DNA from 2 places in the Rhodoferax sp. XS2R6 genome. Region 2 is predicted to be linked to the other one. Evidence: riboswitches for the same ligand, from Rfam matches in the RefSeq annotation. Region 2 holds a riboswitch; the other holds the start of a gene.

Region 1 (8,407 bases), on a different contig from region 2:
AGGTTAACGGCTCGATCGGACCGGCTCAATAGTCCGTTGGGCTCACTCCGTCATAGGCCCTAGGCCATGGCCCTGCGCCAGGCCCTGGTTCTGGCTTTTACCGCTGACAGCACAGGGGGCTTGCGCTAGACTGATTTGTAACAAACCGGAAGCTCCTCGTGCGCCTGCCCACTCTCTTGCCTACGTTGACTACTTGCATTGCCCTTGCCACGGGTGGGGTAGCCATGGCGAACTGCTCCCGCCCGATGCAAGTCCCCATGTCGTCCACGGGGCAAAGTGTGATCATCAGCGATGGCGAGATCAGCGGCATTTACCCCGAACTGCTGCGTTCACTGGGTGGCAAAGACGGTTGTGAATTTGTGCTGACGCCGGTGCCACGTGCGCGCCAGGAACTGTTGTTTGAAACCGGCAAGGCGGACCTGCTGGTGCCGGCCACCAAGACCCAACGACGCGACGAGCACGGCATATTTGTGCCGCTCACCCGCAGCCGCGCCACCCTGATTTCGTTGGATGGGAAGCGAGCACCCTTCAAGAGCGCCTACGACCTGATTGAGCGCAAGGACGTGCGCGTGGTGCTGGTGCGTGGATTCGATTACGGCGTGGCCTACCAGGAACTGACGGAGGCCCTGCAGCGGCAAAACCGCCTGGTGCTGGAATCTGACCCGCTGGCCGTAGCCCGGGTGCTCAAGGCCAACCCGGGGGATGTCACCATCATGGCGCCAGTGATTCTGGTGGGGGCTATCCAGGACGATGCGCGGGTTAGCGACATGGTGGACAAGCTGCGCTTCGACCCGATTGCGGAATTGCCCTGGGGAGACAACGGCCTTTACATCTCCAAAAACTCTCTCAGCAAAGAAGACAGCGCCACGCTGCTGGCCCTGCTGAACCGCCCCACCGTGGCGAGTACGCTGTGGAAGAGTTTTCAGACCTACTACCCGGCCAATGTGCTCAAGGAAAGCATTCGCCCACGCGACAGCAAGTAGGCGCTGCGCTCGCCTTCACCACTGGGGCGCCAGTGCCCCGTCCACCAGCCGGTAGCCGCATGTGCCCATGGCACGCGCTTCGGTTTCGTCGTGCGTCACCAAAATGGTGGCCATCTGGAACTCCGCAATACGCTGCACAAACTCCTGGCGCAGCTGCAGGCGCAGCTCGGCGTCCAGCGCCGAGAAGGGTTCATCCAACAGCAGCACGCGAGGCTGGGTGATCAGCGCACGCGCCAGCGCCACGCGCTGCTGCTCGCCACCCGATAGCTGCCACACCTTGGATTTGGCATAGGCCTGCAGGCCAAAACGCTCCAGCATGGCGCGCACCTGCTCGCGCGCCGCGGCCTTGCGCTGGCCCTGCTCCACCAGGCCAAAGGCCACGTTGTCCAACACGTTGAGGTGCGGGAACAGCGCGAAGTCCTGGAACATCAGTGCAAAGCCACGCCGCTCGGGCGGGGTGCGGGTGATGTCTTGGCCGGCAAACAACACGCGCCCACTCTCGGGCGGCTCCAGCCCGGCCACGATCTTGAGCAACGTGCTCTTGCCGCTGCCGGAGGGGCCCAGGAGCGCCGCCGTCTCGCCGGGGCGCACCTGCAGTTGCAGGTCCTGCAGCAGCGGGCGTGGTACCGCACCACGTGGTGCATGGGTGGGCTGCCAGTGTTTGCAGATGGCCTGCAGCTCAAGCATGTTCGCGGTCCTCAGAGGGCTTGGTTTCAATCAGCAAAAAGGCCAGCAGCGCCAGCCCCATGAGCACACAGGCCAGCACCAGCGCGGCGCTGCGGTTGGCCGCACCGGGGCGGCCCAGGTGCTGATAGATCAGGGTGGTGAGTGTGGCCCACTCGGGGCGCGACAAAAACAGCGTGACCGCAAACTCACCCACCGCCGTGGCCGCCGCAAACGCCATGCCACGGCGCAATGCGGGCGCCAGCAGCGGCAGCGTCACACGCACAAACGCGCGCCACGGACTGGCACCCAGGCTGCGCGCGGCATCCAGGTAGTGCTGGGGCAGGCTGTCCAGCGCGGAGGCAATGGACTTGGCCACAAATGGGTAGGCCAGCAAGGCATAGGCCGCCACCAGCAGGCCAAAGCTGCCGGTCCACGCCGGGTACAGCAGCAACAAGCCAAACGCCACCATCACCGGCGACACCATGAAGGGCAGAAACACCAGTGCCCGCAGCCACAACACACGCCGCGCCGCCAGCGCGTGCGCCAGGCCCAGCGCGGTGGCCAGCAACAGGGACAGTGCGGTGAAACGCGCCGTGTTCCACAGCGCGGCCAGCGTGTCGTCTTCCAGCAGCACGGCCCAAGCATCCGCTCCCGAATTCATAGCACCTTGCGCAATGGCGACGAGGGGTAGAGCACAAATCAGCATATAAACACCAGCCATGGCCAGCACCGCAGCCCATTGCGCCGCGCCGTGGGGTTGCACACGCGGTAGGCGGTCCGCACGGCCGGGCGCAGCCAGCCGGCGTTCAATAGCGGCGTAAGCCAACGCCACCAGCGCGGTTAGCTGCAGCATCCACACCGCCAGCACACCGGCCTGCTGCAGCTGCAGCTCGTGTGCCACCAGCGTGTAGATCTCCACCTCGGCCGTGGCGTAATCTTGCCCGCCCAGCACCAGCGCCAGGCCAAAGCCGGCAAAACAATACAGAAACACCAGGCACAGCGCCGAGGCCAGCCAGGGCGCGATGGCTGGCCACTCCACGCGCCAGAACGCACGCCAGGGCGTGGCGCCCAGCGTGCGCGCCGCGGCCACGCGCGAGGCACTCACCTGCCCCAGCGCATCGGTGCCCGCGCGCACCACCACGCAGAGGTTGAAAAACAGATTGCCGTAGAGCAGCAGCCAGGGCGTGTCCTGCAGGTCCGGCCCGCCAAACTGCACCAGCAGGCCCTGCGGCCCCAGCAGCGCCAGCACGCCCATGGCCGCCACCAGCGTGGGCACCACAAATGGCAGCATGAGCCCGCGCAGAATCAGCGTGCGACCGGGGAAATCAAAACGCGCCAACACCCAGGCCATGGGCAGGCCGAGAATGAGCGCAGCGACGCAGGTGATGGTGGCCTGGCAGAACGACCAGGCCATGCGCCAGCGCAAATACGGGTCCAACCAGGGTGCGAACAAGATGGCAACGCCCGCATCGCCCCGCCAGCCCTCCACCAGCAAACGCAGCGCAGGGGCCACCAGCACCACCAGCAAAAACACCAGTGGCAGCACGGGCAGCACCCAGCCCGCCCAGGGCTGCGCCGGGTTGCGGTGGCGCATGGTCAACTCCGCAGGCTCAGGTTTCCGCGGATTACTTCAGCACCACCTTGGTCCAGCGCGCCACCCAACCGGCGCCCTTGCTGGCAATGTCGGCATCGCTGGGTGCATTAAAAGCGGTGGGCTCGGGGGCGAACTTGAAGGCGTCGGACTTGGCCACACCTACTTCGGCGGGGTACATCCACATCTCGGTCTGCATGCCCTGTTGCACGGCGGGCGAGCGCAGGAATTCCACAAACTTCTCGGCCGCAGCGCGCTCCTTGCCGCCCTTGACCAAGGCCACGCCTTCGACCTGGCGGAACACGGCGCCGGGCAGGCTCAGCGATGCGGTGGGTGGCTCAGCCAGCTTGGTCTTGCTGTAAAACAACTCTGCTGCCGGGCTGGTGGCGTAGCTCACCACGATGGGGTGTTTGCCGCCGTTCTGGCTGAACTCGGTGTAGTAGGCCTCGCTCCAGCCCTTGGCCACCTTCAGGCCGTTGGCGCGCAGCTTGGCCCAGAAGTCAAAGGCCTTGTCCTCGCCCATGGCGCCAATGGTGGCCAGCAGGAAGGCGTAACCAGGGCTGCTGGTCGCGGGGTTTTGCACAACGAGCAATTTGGCGTAGGCAGGCTGGGCCAGGTCTTCCAGCGCCTTGGGCACGGCCACGTTGTTCTTGGCAAACCAGGCCTTGTCGTAGTTCAGGGTCACGTAGCCGTAGTCCACGGGCACCAGCGGTGCGGGCAGTTCGGCGGCGGGCTTGCGGCCTGCGGCGGCACCGGCGTAGCTGTCGAGCACGTCGGCCGCCAGGGCCTTGGGCGCCAGCGCGTTGTCGATGCCGTAGACCACATCGGCAATCGGATTGGCCTTGGTGAGGATGAGCTTGTTCAGCATCTCGCCGGCGTCACCGGCCTTGGTGATGCGCAGCTTCACGCCATTGTCTTTTTCAAACTGTGCCAGCAGGGGCTTGGGCACGGTGAATGAGCTGTGGGTCAGCACGCGCAGGTCGGCAGCGTGGGCAGCCGCCAAGCCGGCGGTCAGCAAGGCCGCGCCCAGCGTGGTCTTCAGAAACGAAAAAATCCCGTGTTGCATGGTGTGCTCGCTTTTAATGCGCCAGCAGAAGGTCGCATCAAAAACCGGCACCCGCAAGACGGGACAGGCTTCTCACACTTCCTACGCTGGCATAACCCAGATCAGGTACATGGGGTATTTCTCAGTCCTGTGACGGACACCCCCGGTGGAAGCTTGGATTGTAGGCTTTTGCGTCTGTGGGCCGCCTGCGCAGGCCTATGCCCACAGGGCCGGCTTGGCCACCATCAGGTAGAACACCGCCAGCATGGCGATGAAGGCGGGGTAGCCCAGCGCTTCCCAGCGGCGCGCGTACTGCCAGTAAAGCTCCGGCAAGGATTCGTTCTTTTCATGTGCCGCTTTCGCCATGTCGGCCATGCGCAGCTGCAGCGCCACCACGGGTGTCCAGCAGGCACCCGTGAACAGGTAGAGCGCCACCGTCACCAGCAACCATGGCGTGTGCCAGGGGTAACCGGCCAGGTAGGCCATCCACACGCCCGTGATGGGCTGGATCACCACGGCGGGCGAAGTGAACCAGGTGTCGGCCCGCACCACCAAGCGTGACACCACGGCCTGCGCGGCCACCACGCCACTGCGGTTCGCATAAAAGAAGAAAAACGCCGTGCCAAACCCGGTACCCACCAGCACCACGCTGGACAGAATGTGCACCCACTTCAAAAACACATACAGACTCACGGCGACCTCCGCGTCAAGATCCACAACACCACCGCAATCGGCACGTTTTTGGTCAAAGGCCCCAACGGATGCAACCACAGCGCAGGCTGCATGAAGGTCGCCACCACCGTCATGCCCAGCATCACCAACAAGGCCAAGCCGTAGACGCGCCGCACCGGCAACACCAGCAAAAGCAGTCCTAGCAATGCATCCACGGCAGCCCCCGCCCACACCAGGGCATCGGCCACGCGCACGTCCGTCACGCCACTGGCCACCAGCAGCATGCGGCTTTGCCCACGCAGCTCCAGCACACTGACGATCGCCGTGGCCAGCCAGACAAAAACCAGGCTGTAGCGCAGCCACCGCAGCTCAGCATGTCCCATGGCTTAGCCCTCCTCCAAGACATCCGTGACCATGCCCCACTTGGCGAACTCGGGGGTGAAGTCTTCCAACTTGTGCAGCCCCACACAAGCGCGTGCACCGGATTCCATGCGCTCACCTGCTGCCAAGCGGCGAGCCAGCAGGATGGCGGCCATGCAGGGGATTTCGGGGCCATGGTCTTTGTCAGCGGCGATGTGCCAGGCGCGTCGGGCCGGCATGTTGTCCGCGTTCAAACCACCCACGCGCACCACCATGCCGCCCAGTGCGGAACCCAGCGGGTCAAACCATGGGGCGCCTGCATTGAGTAGCCTAGCCAAAGCAGATGGATTCTTCAACACCCCATGTTTACGCAGCCAGGCCAGAAATGCAAAGGCCCGCTGGGAAAGGCCGACTTCCAGAGCCGCGCGAAACACCATGTGGTCTTGCACCTGGTAGTGCGCGGGGAATAGTTCCAGATCGGGGATGTCGCAGACCGCGCCCAACCGAGGCTTCAGGCGTTGAAACTCCACACGCTGCGGATAGGACCAGCCGGTCTGCGCCTGCCACTGCCCGCCGCGCCACACCTGCACGGGGGCACCGCAATAACTCAGCACCGCCTCCAGCGTGGCGACACCGCGCGGCGCCGTTTGTGCCGGGGCAATGCAGGTATCAATACTGTCGATGCACTGCCAGCCGCGGCACAGAAAGTCCACCACTGCAGACGACAAGGCCGGCACCGTGCTGGCACCGGTGATCGCCACCCGGTTGGCCGCCACAAACGGGCCCTGCATGGCCGAAGCAAAGTCACACACAAAACGCCGACCGTCGGCCAGGTCGATGTAATGCGCACCGGCCTCTGCACACGCCCGAGCCACCGCATAGTCTTGCCCCTGAAACGGGCCCGCAGTGTGGATCAGCAGTCCGACCCGGTGCTCGCGCAGTGTTTGTGAAAAATCCGGGCTCTGGCAATCCACCACCGCAGCGCTGGCACCCGCGCCATGCGCGTGGTTGAGTTCTGCAGCAAAGGCGGAAGCACGGCTCCCATCCCGTCCAGCAACCAGCAAGGTGATGGAGGGATCTGCAGCCAGGGCACGACAGATACGAGCGCCAAAGTTTCCGTACCCACCCAACACCATCACTCTCATGCAGACATTCCCATAAATCCCAAATCCACAGGATAGTCGGCTCGCCCAGCGGCCGCCCCAAACTGCCGCAGGTTTGGCAGGATGGTGTTCATCTCTAGTGGCCCGACGCCAAACCATCGTGCCAGTGTGGCGGCGTACTGATCCACCGAGGTACTGGGCAGCAGACGGCCTTGACCCACATGCCATTGGTCTTGTGGTGCGCCGGTGTTGCCCACGCTGACAGGGGGCGGCGCGCCATAAAAGGCGCGGCCCTTGACGGCGCCACCGACCACAAGGTGGTGGCCGCCCCAGCCGTGGTCGGAACCATCGCCATTCGACGTGAGCGTGCGGCCGAAGTCGGACGCCGTAAAAGCGGTCACATTCTGCGCCACGCCCAGCTCGACGGTAGCGCGGTAAAACGCCGCCATGGCTTCACTGACGCGACCCATCAACACGGGCTGTTGGGCAATCAGGTTGTCGTGCAAATCGAAGCCGCCCAGCGACACCATGAACACCTGGCGCTTGGCGCCCAGCACATCCCGGCCCTGGATCAGGCGCGCCACCATCTTCAGCTGGTCGGCCAGGGGATTGCCAGTGGGAAACTCCGTCATCAGTGGCGTAGTGCCACCACTTTGGCTACCGGCCAGCGCAGCGGCCACATGCACCTCGGCTTCGCGCGAACGTTGCATTACGCGTACGTATTCGTTTTCCAGTGGATGGGTGCTGGGCTCCGAAATCATCTGAGACAACAAATCTTTCACCGCTTTGGAGCCGTAGACCGCGTTATCGGTAGCCGCACGCACGCGCACGGCTCCGCCCGTGCTGACCTGGTACTGCAACGCCGAGTCGCCCGACAGAAACACCGCATTGCCGGTGACCGACATACAAGTGAACAAAGACTTGGCATTGCTGCGCAAAGCCAAGTCGCCCAGGTGCCCGCCCCAGCCCACGGTGGAGCCTTCGGGTGACGACGATTGCCAAATGGACTGCTGGTCGTTGTGCGAAAACAGCTTGGGCGGCAGCGGGTAGGTCTTGCGGTCCGGGCTGTTGAACTGGGCACGCGTGAGCGGCACCACCAGCGGCCCCACATTGAGCTGCACGGCGGCCTGCCCGGCGTTGAACAGGTCGGCCAACCCCGTCATGGCGGGGTGCAGCGCGTACTGCCGGCCCTCTGCCAGAGGATGGTGTGGCTTGAGCAGGGTGCGCTCCAGGTCGGCGCGCGCCAGGGCGATGCCGCCACCCGAATCCCCCGCCCCACCGCGCACGGTGGCGTATTGCGCGTAGCTGGCGGGGTCAAAGGTGACCACGGTGTTGGCGTAGTCATTGCCCCCGTAGAGAAAGACGCAGACCAGGGCCTTGTAGTCGGTGGCCGTGGCGGCAGCGGCCTCGCCCAGAGCGGCCAGGTTCAGGGCCGTGGGCAGGCCGACGCCGGCCAGGGCCAGCTGGCCACTGCGCTTGAGGAAGGCGCGACGGGTGTGCAATGCGGTGTTGAGCAGGTGCATGGGATGCCTCGCTTATTTCTGGACCAGGTACTGGGGGGCAGCCATGGCCAGCAGCACAGCTGAGGCCACGCGGTCCAGGCGTTTGTCGGGCGGACTGGTGGCGGTCAGCGGCGTGGCGTTGAGGGCCGCCTCCATGCGCGCCTGCAGGGCGGTGGGCAACTGGCCCGCGCACAGCAGCAGGTTGAGCCGCGCAACCAGCGCCTTGGTGTCTTGCGCCAGGGCCAGCTCGGTCGTGTAGCTGGCCTTGATGTCAAAGCCGTTCTTGGGGTTTCTGGAGTTGTTGATGTTGTTGGGCAGGTCCGGGTCGTTCACATAGATGCCGTTGCGGATCACGTTCTGCATGAAGTTCAGGTAACCCGCCACGCTGCTCTCGGTGACGATCTGGAACTCCGGCGCCGAGGCGCCGCTGGCCGCCATCTGTGTGGCCGGCGGCACATAACCGGGGCGAAAGAAGTTGAACACCG
Region 2 (8,407 bases):
TCATCTGGACCCTGCTGCTGGCGGTTGCACTGACCTGGGCCGCCATCGCCCTGCACCGCGGGCTGGTGCGGCGCCTGCAGCCCGACACCCTGCTGCAGACCCGCCATGCCCTTACCAAACTGTTGGTGGTCGTGCTGGTGTTGTTTGCCATGTTGTTTGCGGGCAAGGGCACCTTGCGGCAGATGGCGTTGCAGCGCCAGCATTTGACGGCGACCACCTCGCAGTTCCTCAACGACATGGTGCCCAACGGGGTTATTGCCCTCAAGTACGCGTGGGACAGCCGGGGCCAGTCGCAAAACCTGTCGGACCCGCTGGTGGGCCTCCAGGCCATGGGGTTTGAGTCGCCGCAGGCCGCAGCCCAGGTGCTCGGTTTGCCCGTGGGGTCGGACGATGAAGTCAAGGCCGCGCTGTACCAGCACGACCCGCTGCCCATGGGCACTGCCAAAAAGAACCTGGTGTTCTTCCTCATGGAGTCGTGGAGCGCCGAGCCCATGCTTTACCAGAGCCCGAAGTTCGACGTGCTGGGCCGCCTGGCACCCACGTTGACCGACCCGAGCAAAGCCTGCCACTTTCGCAACTTTGACTCGGCCCACGCGGGCACCCACCCCTCGCTGGAAGCCATTTTGTTTTCTACCCCCATCACCCCGCTGACGCTGGGCGACGTGGGGCGCAAACCCATCCCCTGGGCGCTGGCCAAGGTGGTCAAGGACGCGGGTTACCAAACGCTGTTTGTCACCTCGGCCCGCTCGGGCTGGCGCGATCTGAACCGGGTGCTCAAGGTCCAGGGCTTTGACGAAGTGGTGGACGCCAACACCCTGAAAGAAGCCTACCCCGAGGCCACGCTGGGCATCTGGGGCGTGTGGGACAGTTATGTCTTCCAGTACCTCAGCAAACGCATGGCGGCGCAGCCTACCGACAAACCCTTGTTTGTGTTTGTGCTTACCAGCACCAACCACCCGCCGTATGACCTGCCCGCGGACTACCAGCGCGTGCCGCGCGACATGGACCTGTGGAAGGGCGAAACCAGCTCGGAGACGCTGATTCCCAACCTGGACAGCTACCACTACGCGGCAGACTTGCTGGGCGGTTTTGTGCAGGAAATTCAAAACGGCCCGCTCAAGGACAGCACGCTGATTGCCGGCACCGGGGACCACAATGTGCGCTCCTTTGGCGTCTACGCCGAAGCCAGCCGCCGCTACCTGGTGCGCCAGGTGCCGTTTGTCATCTGGGACAACAAGCTCCAGTGCGGCAACCAGCTGGACCAACCCGCCAGCCACCGCGACATGTTCAACACCCTGCTGCCGCTGGCGGGTATTGATGTGCCGTACATCAACGCCGGGCGCAACCTGCTCAAGCCGCTGCCCGCGCAGCCCGACCCGATGAATGCGCCGCGCGCCATGTTTTTTACTGGGGATGCGCGCAACGCCCAGGGCATGTGGCAACTGGGCAACCCCAACTCGTTTGTCTGCACCGGGGCCAGGCCGCCGGCGGGGCAGTGCGAGTTCAATGCGCTGGACGACCAACAGGAACGTGCCCGGTACGGACTTCTGGACTGGCATGTTCGCGTCTCACTTAGGAAATAATCACGGCTATGACTGACAAACTCAACGACCTCTTTTCCCGCAACCGCGAATGGGCCGCCGAGATGGAGCGCAGCCGTCCCGGCTTCTTCACCGGGCTGGCCAACCAGCAAAAGCCCAAGTACATGTGGATCGGCTGCTCCGACAGCCGCGTGCCCGCCAACGAAATCATCGGCCTGGCGCCGGGTGAAATTTTCGTCCACCGCAACGTGGCCAACGTGGTGGTGCATTCGGATCTGAACGCCTTGTCCACCATCCAGTTCGCCGTGGAGCGGCTCAAAGTCAAACACATCATGGTGGTGGGCCACTACGGCTGCTCGGGCGTGCAGGCTGCGCTGGAAGGCGCGCGCATTGGCCTGGCCGACAACTGGCTGCGCCATATCCAGGACGTGCGTGATCGCCACCGCGACATCCTCGACGTCATCCCTGAACACGGCAAGGCTGCGGCCCTGTGCGAACTCAATGCGATCGAGCAGGTGGTTAATGTGGCCCAGAGCACGGTGCTGCAAGACGCCTGGGCGGCCAACCAGGACGTAACCTTGCATGGCTGGGTCTATGGCGTGCACGACGGCCTGGTGCAGGATCTGCACATGACGGTGGGGCGCGAGGATGACCTCGAATTGTTGTACCGCGAGGCCATCTCCGGCGTGCGCCTTTTGCCTCGAAATTTAAGGTAAATAGGCCTTTGGCCCCCGTGGAATATGCGCGAGCAGCTATTAAAAACATAGTGACTGCTGCTCGCCATGTTCCCCACCCGCCTCGATTCCTCGGTCGCTTACGACATCGCCCGCGCGATGCTGGATGGTTTTAACCGCCACTACCAGCTGTTCCGCGCCGAAAGCGCACGCGCCCAACACCGTTTTGAGGTGGCCGACTGGCATGGCCAGCAGCGGGCGCAGCGCGAGCGCATCGAGTTTTACGACCTGCGGGTGAAAGAGTGCTCCAAGCGGCTGGAGCGTGAGTTCAAGGCCGGTGAGCAGGGCATGGACGAGTGGCAGCAGATCAAGCTGCATTACATCGGCCTGCTGGTGGACCACCACCAGCCCGAACTGGCCGAGACCTTCTTCAACTCGGTCACCACCAAGATCCTGCACCGCAGCTATTTCCAGAACGATTTCATCTTTGTGCGCCCGGCAGTCAGTACCGAGTACATCGAAAACCTGGTCTCCGCCGGCCGCCCCAGCCATCGCCCCACCTACCGCAGCTACTACCCCGCGCAGGAGGAGGTGCAGGCCCAGCTGCTGCGCATGGTGCAAGACTTCGACCTGCGTGTGCCCTTTGACGACCTGGCGCGCGATGCGGCACGTGTGAGCGAGGTGATGCGCACCCAGCTGGGCGACGTGACGCTGCGCGCCAACTTCCAGGTGCAGGTGCTGTCCAACCTGTTTTTTCGCAACAAGGGTTGTTACATCATCGGCAAGCTCATCAACGGGTTTGTGGAACACGGCTTTGCGCTGCCCGTGCTGCATGGCCCGAACGGCAAGCTGCGCATCGACGCCGCGTTGTTTGGCGAGGACGACTTGCTGCGCCTGTTCAGTTTTGCCCGGGCCTACTTCATGGTGGACATGGAGATACCCAGCGCCTACGTGCAGTTCTTGCGCGGCATGATGCCGCGCAAGCCGCGCAACGAGCTCTACAACGCGTTGGGGCTGGCCAAGCAGGGCAAGACGCTGTTCTACCGCGACTTTTTGCACCACCTGCAGCACAGCACGGACCAGTTTCGCATCGCTGCGGGCATCAAGGGCATGGTGATGCTGGTGTTTGATTTACCCAGCTACCCCTATGTGTTCAAGGTCATCAAGGACTACTTCCCGCACCAGAAAGAAACCACGCGCGAGCAGGTGAAGGCCAAGTACCAGCTGGTGAAGCAGCACGACCGCGTGGGCCGCATGGCCGACACGCTGGACTATGGCGACGTGGCCTTCCCACGCGAGCGTTTTAGTGACGCGCTGATGGCCGAGCTGCAGCAGTTTGCGCCTAGCCAGCTGGAGATTAGCGATCGTGATGGCGACGGCCAGACCGAGGTCATCATCAAACACCTCTACATCGAGCGGCGCATGATCCCGCTCAACATCTACCTGCAGGAGGCGTTTGACGCTGGTGGTGCCGACCCCGCCAACACCAGCCCGGCCGCGCTGCGCGCACGTGAGCAGATCACCCGTGCCGTCATCGACTACGGCTACGCCATCAAGGACATGGTGGCCGCCAACATCTTCCCGGGTGACATGTTGTGGAAGAACTTCGGCATCACGCGCAACAGCCAGGTCGTGTTTTACGACTACGACGAGATCGAATACCTGACCGACTGCAACTTCCGTAAAGTGCCCGAGCCGCGTAACGAAGAGGAAGAAATGTCCGGCGAGATCTGGTACCGCGTCGGCCCGCACGACGTATTCCCCGAAACCTTCGCGCCATTCTTATTGGGCAACCCGCTGGTGCGCGAGGTCTTCATGCAGTACCACGCCAACCTGCTGGCCCCGGCCTTCTGGCAGACGCAAAAGGAGCGCATTGTGGCGGGCTATGTGCATGATGTGTTTCCGTATGAGCGAGAGAAGCGGTTTATCAACAAAGTGTGAAGGGGATAGGGGGATGAAATACAAAAATATACTGGTGTGCGCGCTGCTGTGTGTGGTCAGTTTGTGGTCGTATGCGCAAATCAATCTGCAACCCAAATACGGGGGGCAGACGAAAAATCCTGCACAACTAGCGGCGGATGCTGACCTTCTTGCGGCGGCGGATAAGGCGTTTGGCAATGACCGCATTAAGGCTGCCAATGAGGTCGCTACGAGAGGGTGGACGCTACTCCGCGGAGGCAAACTGGATGACGCCATGCGTCGCTTCAATCAGGCGTGGTTGCTCAATCCGGAGGACGGTTCTGCCCTGTGGGGCATGGCCGTGATCGAGATGGGTAGGCAGCGCATGGCCTCGGGGCATGCGCTGTTTGAGGAGGCTGCAAAAACGATGTCCCAAGATATCGATTTCCAGGTGGACTATGTGCGTACCAAGGCCCAACTGGCAGACAGTGAAGCAGAGTTGAAGGAAATCTGGCCGGAGTTTGCACGCATCCATACCAAGGCGCCCGATCACACATTGAACTTGCAGAACTGGGCAATCAGCTACTTTTTGGTTGAACGTTACCAAGAAGCATGGGGCAAGATTCTGCTAGCCGAAAAGACGCCGCGCGCACGCGAGTTGGATCCTAACTTCATCAAGGCGCTGAACGAGAAAATGCCGCGACCTTGAGTTGTGGCCCGGGCAGGGCAGAGTGACTTGTCGTACACTCCGCCCTGCCCGGGGTGCGCAATGGTTGCGCTGAGATGGATTCCGAACCCGCGAACTTGATCTGGTTCATACCAGCGTAAGAAGTGCAGCGCAGCCGACGGCAGAATGCCGTCCGGGCGGCGTCTTTTCTCATCAGTTTGCGGGGCAGGTGTCTTTTCTGTCTTCGGGTCTTAACCGGAGAACTCCCGTGAACGCACCCGACAAACTCGCCCAGTTCATTCGCCTCACGCGCGAACCACTTCCCGCCTCCACCAAACGCTACCTGCAAGGCAGCCGCCCTGACATCCAGGTGCCGCTGCGCGAGATTTTGCAGAGCAATGGCGAAGCGATCACGGTGTACGACACCTCCGGCCCCTACACCGACCCGCGTGCCGACATCGATGTGCGCCAGGGCCTGCCGTTGGTGCGCCAGGGCTGGGTGGATGGCCGCGGTGACACCGAACTCTACGCAGGCCGCAAGCCCTTTGCCTTGGACGATGGCCTGAAGAACGGCGAGACCGATGCGCTGGCCGCCTTGCGCGCCCAGGCCGCCGGCCTGCAGCGCCAGCCGCGCCGGGCACGCAGCGGCGCTAACGTGACGCAGATGCACTACGCCCGCAAAGGCATCGTCACCCCCGAGATGGAGTACGTGGCCCTGCGCGAGAACCAGAATCTGGAATGGCAGGCGCAGTACCTGGGCAATGCCGAGCGCGAAGCACGCCTGGCCGGCAACAGCTTTGGCGCCAGCATCCCCAAGGTGGTAACGCCCGAGTTTGTGCGCGATGAGGTCGCGCGCGGCCGCGCCATCATCCCCGCTAACATCAACCACACCGAGCTGGAGCCCATGGCCATTGGCCGCAACTTCCTGGTCAAGATCAACGCCAACATTGGCAACTCGGCCATCACCTCTAGCATCGAGGAAGAAGTGGAAAAGCTGGTCTGGTCCATCCGCTGGGGCGCAGACACCGTGATGGATCTGTCCACCGGCAAAAACATCCACACCACGCGCGACTGGATCGTGCGCAACAGCCCCGTTCCCATCGGCACCGTGCCGATCTACCAGGCGCTGGAGAAGGTGGGTGGCATTGCCGAAGACCTGACCTGGGAGATCTTCCGCGACACGCTGATCGAACAGGCCGAGCAGGGCGTGGACTACTTCACGGTGCACGCTGGCGTACGCCTGCCCTTCATCCACCTGACGGCCAACCGCGTGACCGGCATTGTCTCGCGCGGCGGCTCCATCATGGCCAAGTGGTGCATTGCGCACCATAAAGAGAACTTCATCTACACACACTTCGATGAGATGACGGAGATCATGAAGGCGTATGACGTGAGCTACTCGCTGGGTGATGGCCTGCGCCCCGGCAGCGGTGCCGATGCGAACGACGAGGCGCAGTTTGCCGAGCTGCGTACGCTGGGCGAGCTCACGCACAAGGCCTGGCAGCAGGATGTGCAGGTGATGATCGAAGGCCCTGGCCACGTGCCCATGCACATGGTGCAGGCCAATATGACCGAGCAGCTCAAGCACTGTGGTGAGGCCCCGTTCTACACCCTGGGCCCACTGACCACGGACATTGCGCCGGGCTACGACCACATCACCAGCGGCATTGGCGCGGCCATGATCGGCTGGTTCGGCACCGCCATGCTCTGCTACGTCACACCCAAGGAACATCTGGGCCTGCCGGACCGTGAAGACGTGAAGGTCGGCATCATCACCTACAAGATTGCCGCCCACGTGGCCGATGTGGCCAAGGGCCACCCCGGCGTGCGGGCGCGGGATGACGCGTTGTCCAAGGCGCGCTTCGAGTTCCGCTGGATGGACCAGTTCAACCTCTCGCTGGACCCGGAAACCGCCAAGCAGTTTCACGATGAAACCCTGCCTGCCGAGGGCGCTAAGGTGGCTCATTTCTGCTCCATGTGCGGCCCCAAGTTCTGCTCCATGAAGATCACGCAAGAAGTCCGCGAGTACGCCAAGAACCTGGGCGTGAGCGACGAGCAGGCGCTGCAGTCGGGCATGGACGTCATGTCCGATGAGTTCAAGAAGGTGGGCGGGGAAATTTATATCCCCATCGCTAGAGCCGAAGACATCAAGGCCTGACCGTGGCAGCGAAGCGCATCGGCATTGCCGGCGCGGGGGTGCTCGGGCGGCTGCTGGCATTCACGCTCAGCCGCGCGGGCCACGCCGTGCAGGTGTTCGACCCCGCGTCCGGTCCCGGGTTAGGCCCCGATCCACGCGCGGACTCGGGCTCGCTGGCCGCAGGCTGGACGGCTGCCGGCATGCTGAGCCCCGTGGCCGAGTTGGAGCGTGCAGGTGCTGAAGTGTTTGCGCTGGGCCTGCGCTCCTGCGCGCTGTGGCCGCAGATCGTGCAAGGTTTGGATCAACCCGTGGAGCTGCGTATGCAGGGCAGCCTGCTGCTCGCGCACCGTAGCGATGCGGGCGCCGCCCAACGCGTCGTGGGTCTGCTGCAGGCCAAGGCCGATGCGCCCTACCAGCCGCAACCGTTGACACCGGCGCAGTTGCGCGAACTAGAGCCCAGTATCAGCGGCCCGGCACTGGCCTGGCTGCTGCCGTGTGAAGGTCAAATCCATCCGATCCAGGCGCTGCAGGCCCTGGCGGCGCAGGCCACGGCGCAGGGTGTGCAATGGCATTGGGGCACGACGGTGAGTGCGGTGGAGGCGAGTGTTTTGCGCGTGGGCGATGCACAGCACCGCTTCGACCATGTGTTCGACGTGCGCGGTGTAGGCGCCAAGCCCGCGCTACCCGTGCGTGGCGTGCGTGGCGAAGTGTTCTTGCTGCACGCGCCCGGCGTGCAGTTGCACCGCCCCGTGCGCCTGCTGCACCCGCGCCATTCGGTCTACCTGGTGCCGCGGCCCGGCGATGTGATCGTAGTCGGCGCTAGCGAGATCGAGAGCGAAGACCGCTCGCCCGTGTCGCTGCGCAGCACGTTGGAACTGCTGAGCGCCGCGCACAGCGCCATCCCCGCACTGGCCGAAGCGCGCGTGCTGCACACCGAGACCAATCTGCGCCCCGCGCTGCCCGACAACCTGCCCGTGGTGCGCCACCGCGCAGGCACAACAGAAATCAACGGCCTCTTCCGCCACGGCTGGCTCATCGCCCCCGCCCTGGTGGAGCAGGCCCTGCACGAGTTATCGCTATGAGTACAACAGACACTGCACTGCCCACCATCACCGTGGTGGTGAACGGCAACCCGGAAAGCACCACCGCCCGCACCCTGCAAGCCTGGGTAGAAGCGCGCGGCGTCTTGCCCGCAGGCCTGGCCACCGCAGTCAACGGCAATTTCGTACCGCGCAGCCTGCGCCCGCAGCAGCCGCTGGTCGAGGGCGACTTCATTCTGACCTTCCAACCGATTGAAGGAGGTTAAGAATATGCGAGTCACACCAAGAGACTGGGAGGCAGAGCGCTCTGCGCAGGTAAAGGAGGAGCCCGCACAGCGGGCGGGGGACACGGAGCAGAACGCGCTGACTTCCAGGCTCCCCCCCGAGCAGAGCCAATGGCACATAGGCGGCCGCACCCTCACCAGCCGTTTCTTCCTGGGCACCGCCAG

The links. A riboswitch is a leader RNA that binds a small molecule or an ion and turns the genes downstream of it on or off. The one in region 2 is predicted to bind thiamine pyrophosphate.
Region 1: another riboswitch for thiamine pyrophosphate. It lies ahead of AC097A_RS07325 (thiamine ABC transporter substrate-binding protein); the one in region 2 lies ahead of thiC (phosphomethylpyrimidine synthase ThiC).

The regions. Positions count from the first base shown of each region.
Region 1 covers NZ_JBWMAY010000002.1:160,707-169,113, reverse strand. The annotation lists gene AC097A_RS07340 (substrate-binding periplasmic protein) at 246-983, shown strand; gene AC097A_RS07335 (ABC transporter ATP-binding protein) at 999-1,670, opposite strand; gene AC097A_RS07330 (ABC transporter permease) at 1,663-3,243, opposite strand; gene AC097A_RS07325 (thiamine ABC transporter substrate-binding protein) at 3,275-4,306, opposite strand; TPP riboswitch at 4,367-4,460, opposite strand; gene AC097A_RS07320 (DUF2269 family protein) at 4,502-4,978, opposite strand; gene AC097A_RS07315 (DoxX-like family protein) at 4,975-5,340, opposite strand; gene AC097A_RS07310 (saccharopine dehydrogenase family protein) at 5,344-6,462, opposite strand; gene AC097A_RS07305 (DUF1501 domain-containing protein) at 6,459-7,943, opposite strand; gene AC097A_RS07300 (DUF1800 domain-containing protein) at 7,956-8,407, opposite strand, start outside.
Region 2 covers NZ_JBWMAY010000001.1:1,199,111-1,207,517, reverse strand. The annotation lists gene AC097A_RS05800 (LTA synthase family protein) at 1-1,583, shown strand, start outside; gene can (carbonate dehydratase) at 1,592-2,257, shown strand; gene aceK (bifunctional isocitrate dehydrogenase kinase/phosphatase) at 2,324-4,156, shown strand; gene AC097A_RS05785 (tetratricopeptide repeat protein) at 4,170-4,823, shown strand; TPP riboswitch at 4,863-4,963, shown strand; gene thiC (phosphomethylpyrimidine synthase ThiC) at 5,050-6,939, shown strand; gene AC097A_RS05775 (FAD-dependent oxidoreductase) at 6,942-8,000, shown strand; gene thiS (sulfur carrier protein ThiS) at 7,997-8,224, shown strand; gene AC097A_RS05765 (thiazole synthase) at 8,229-8,407, shown strand, end outside.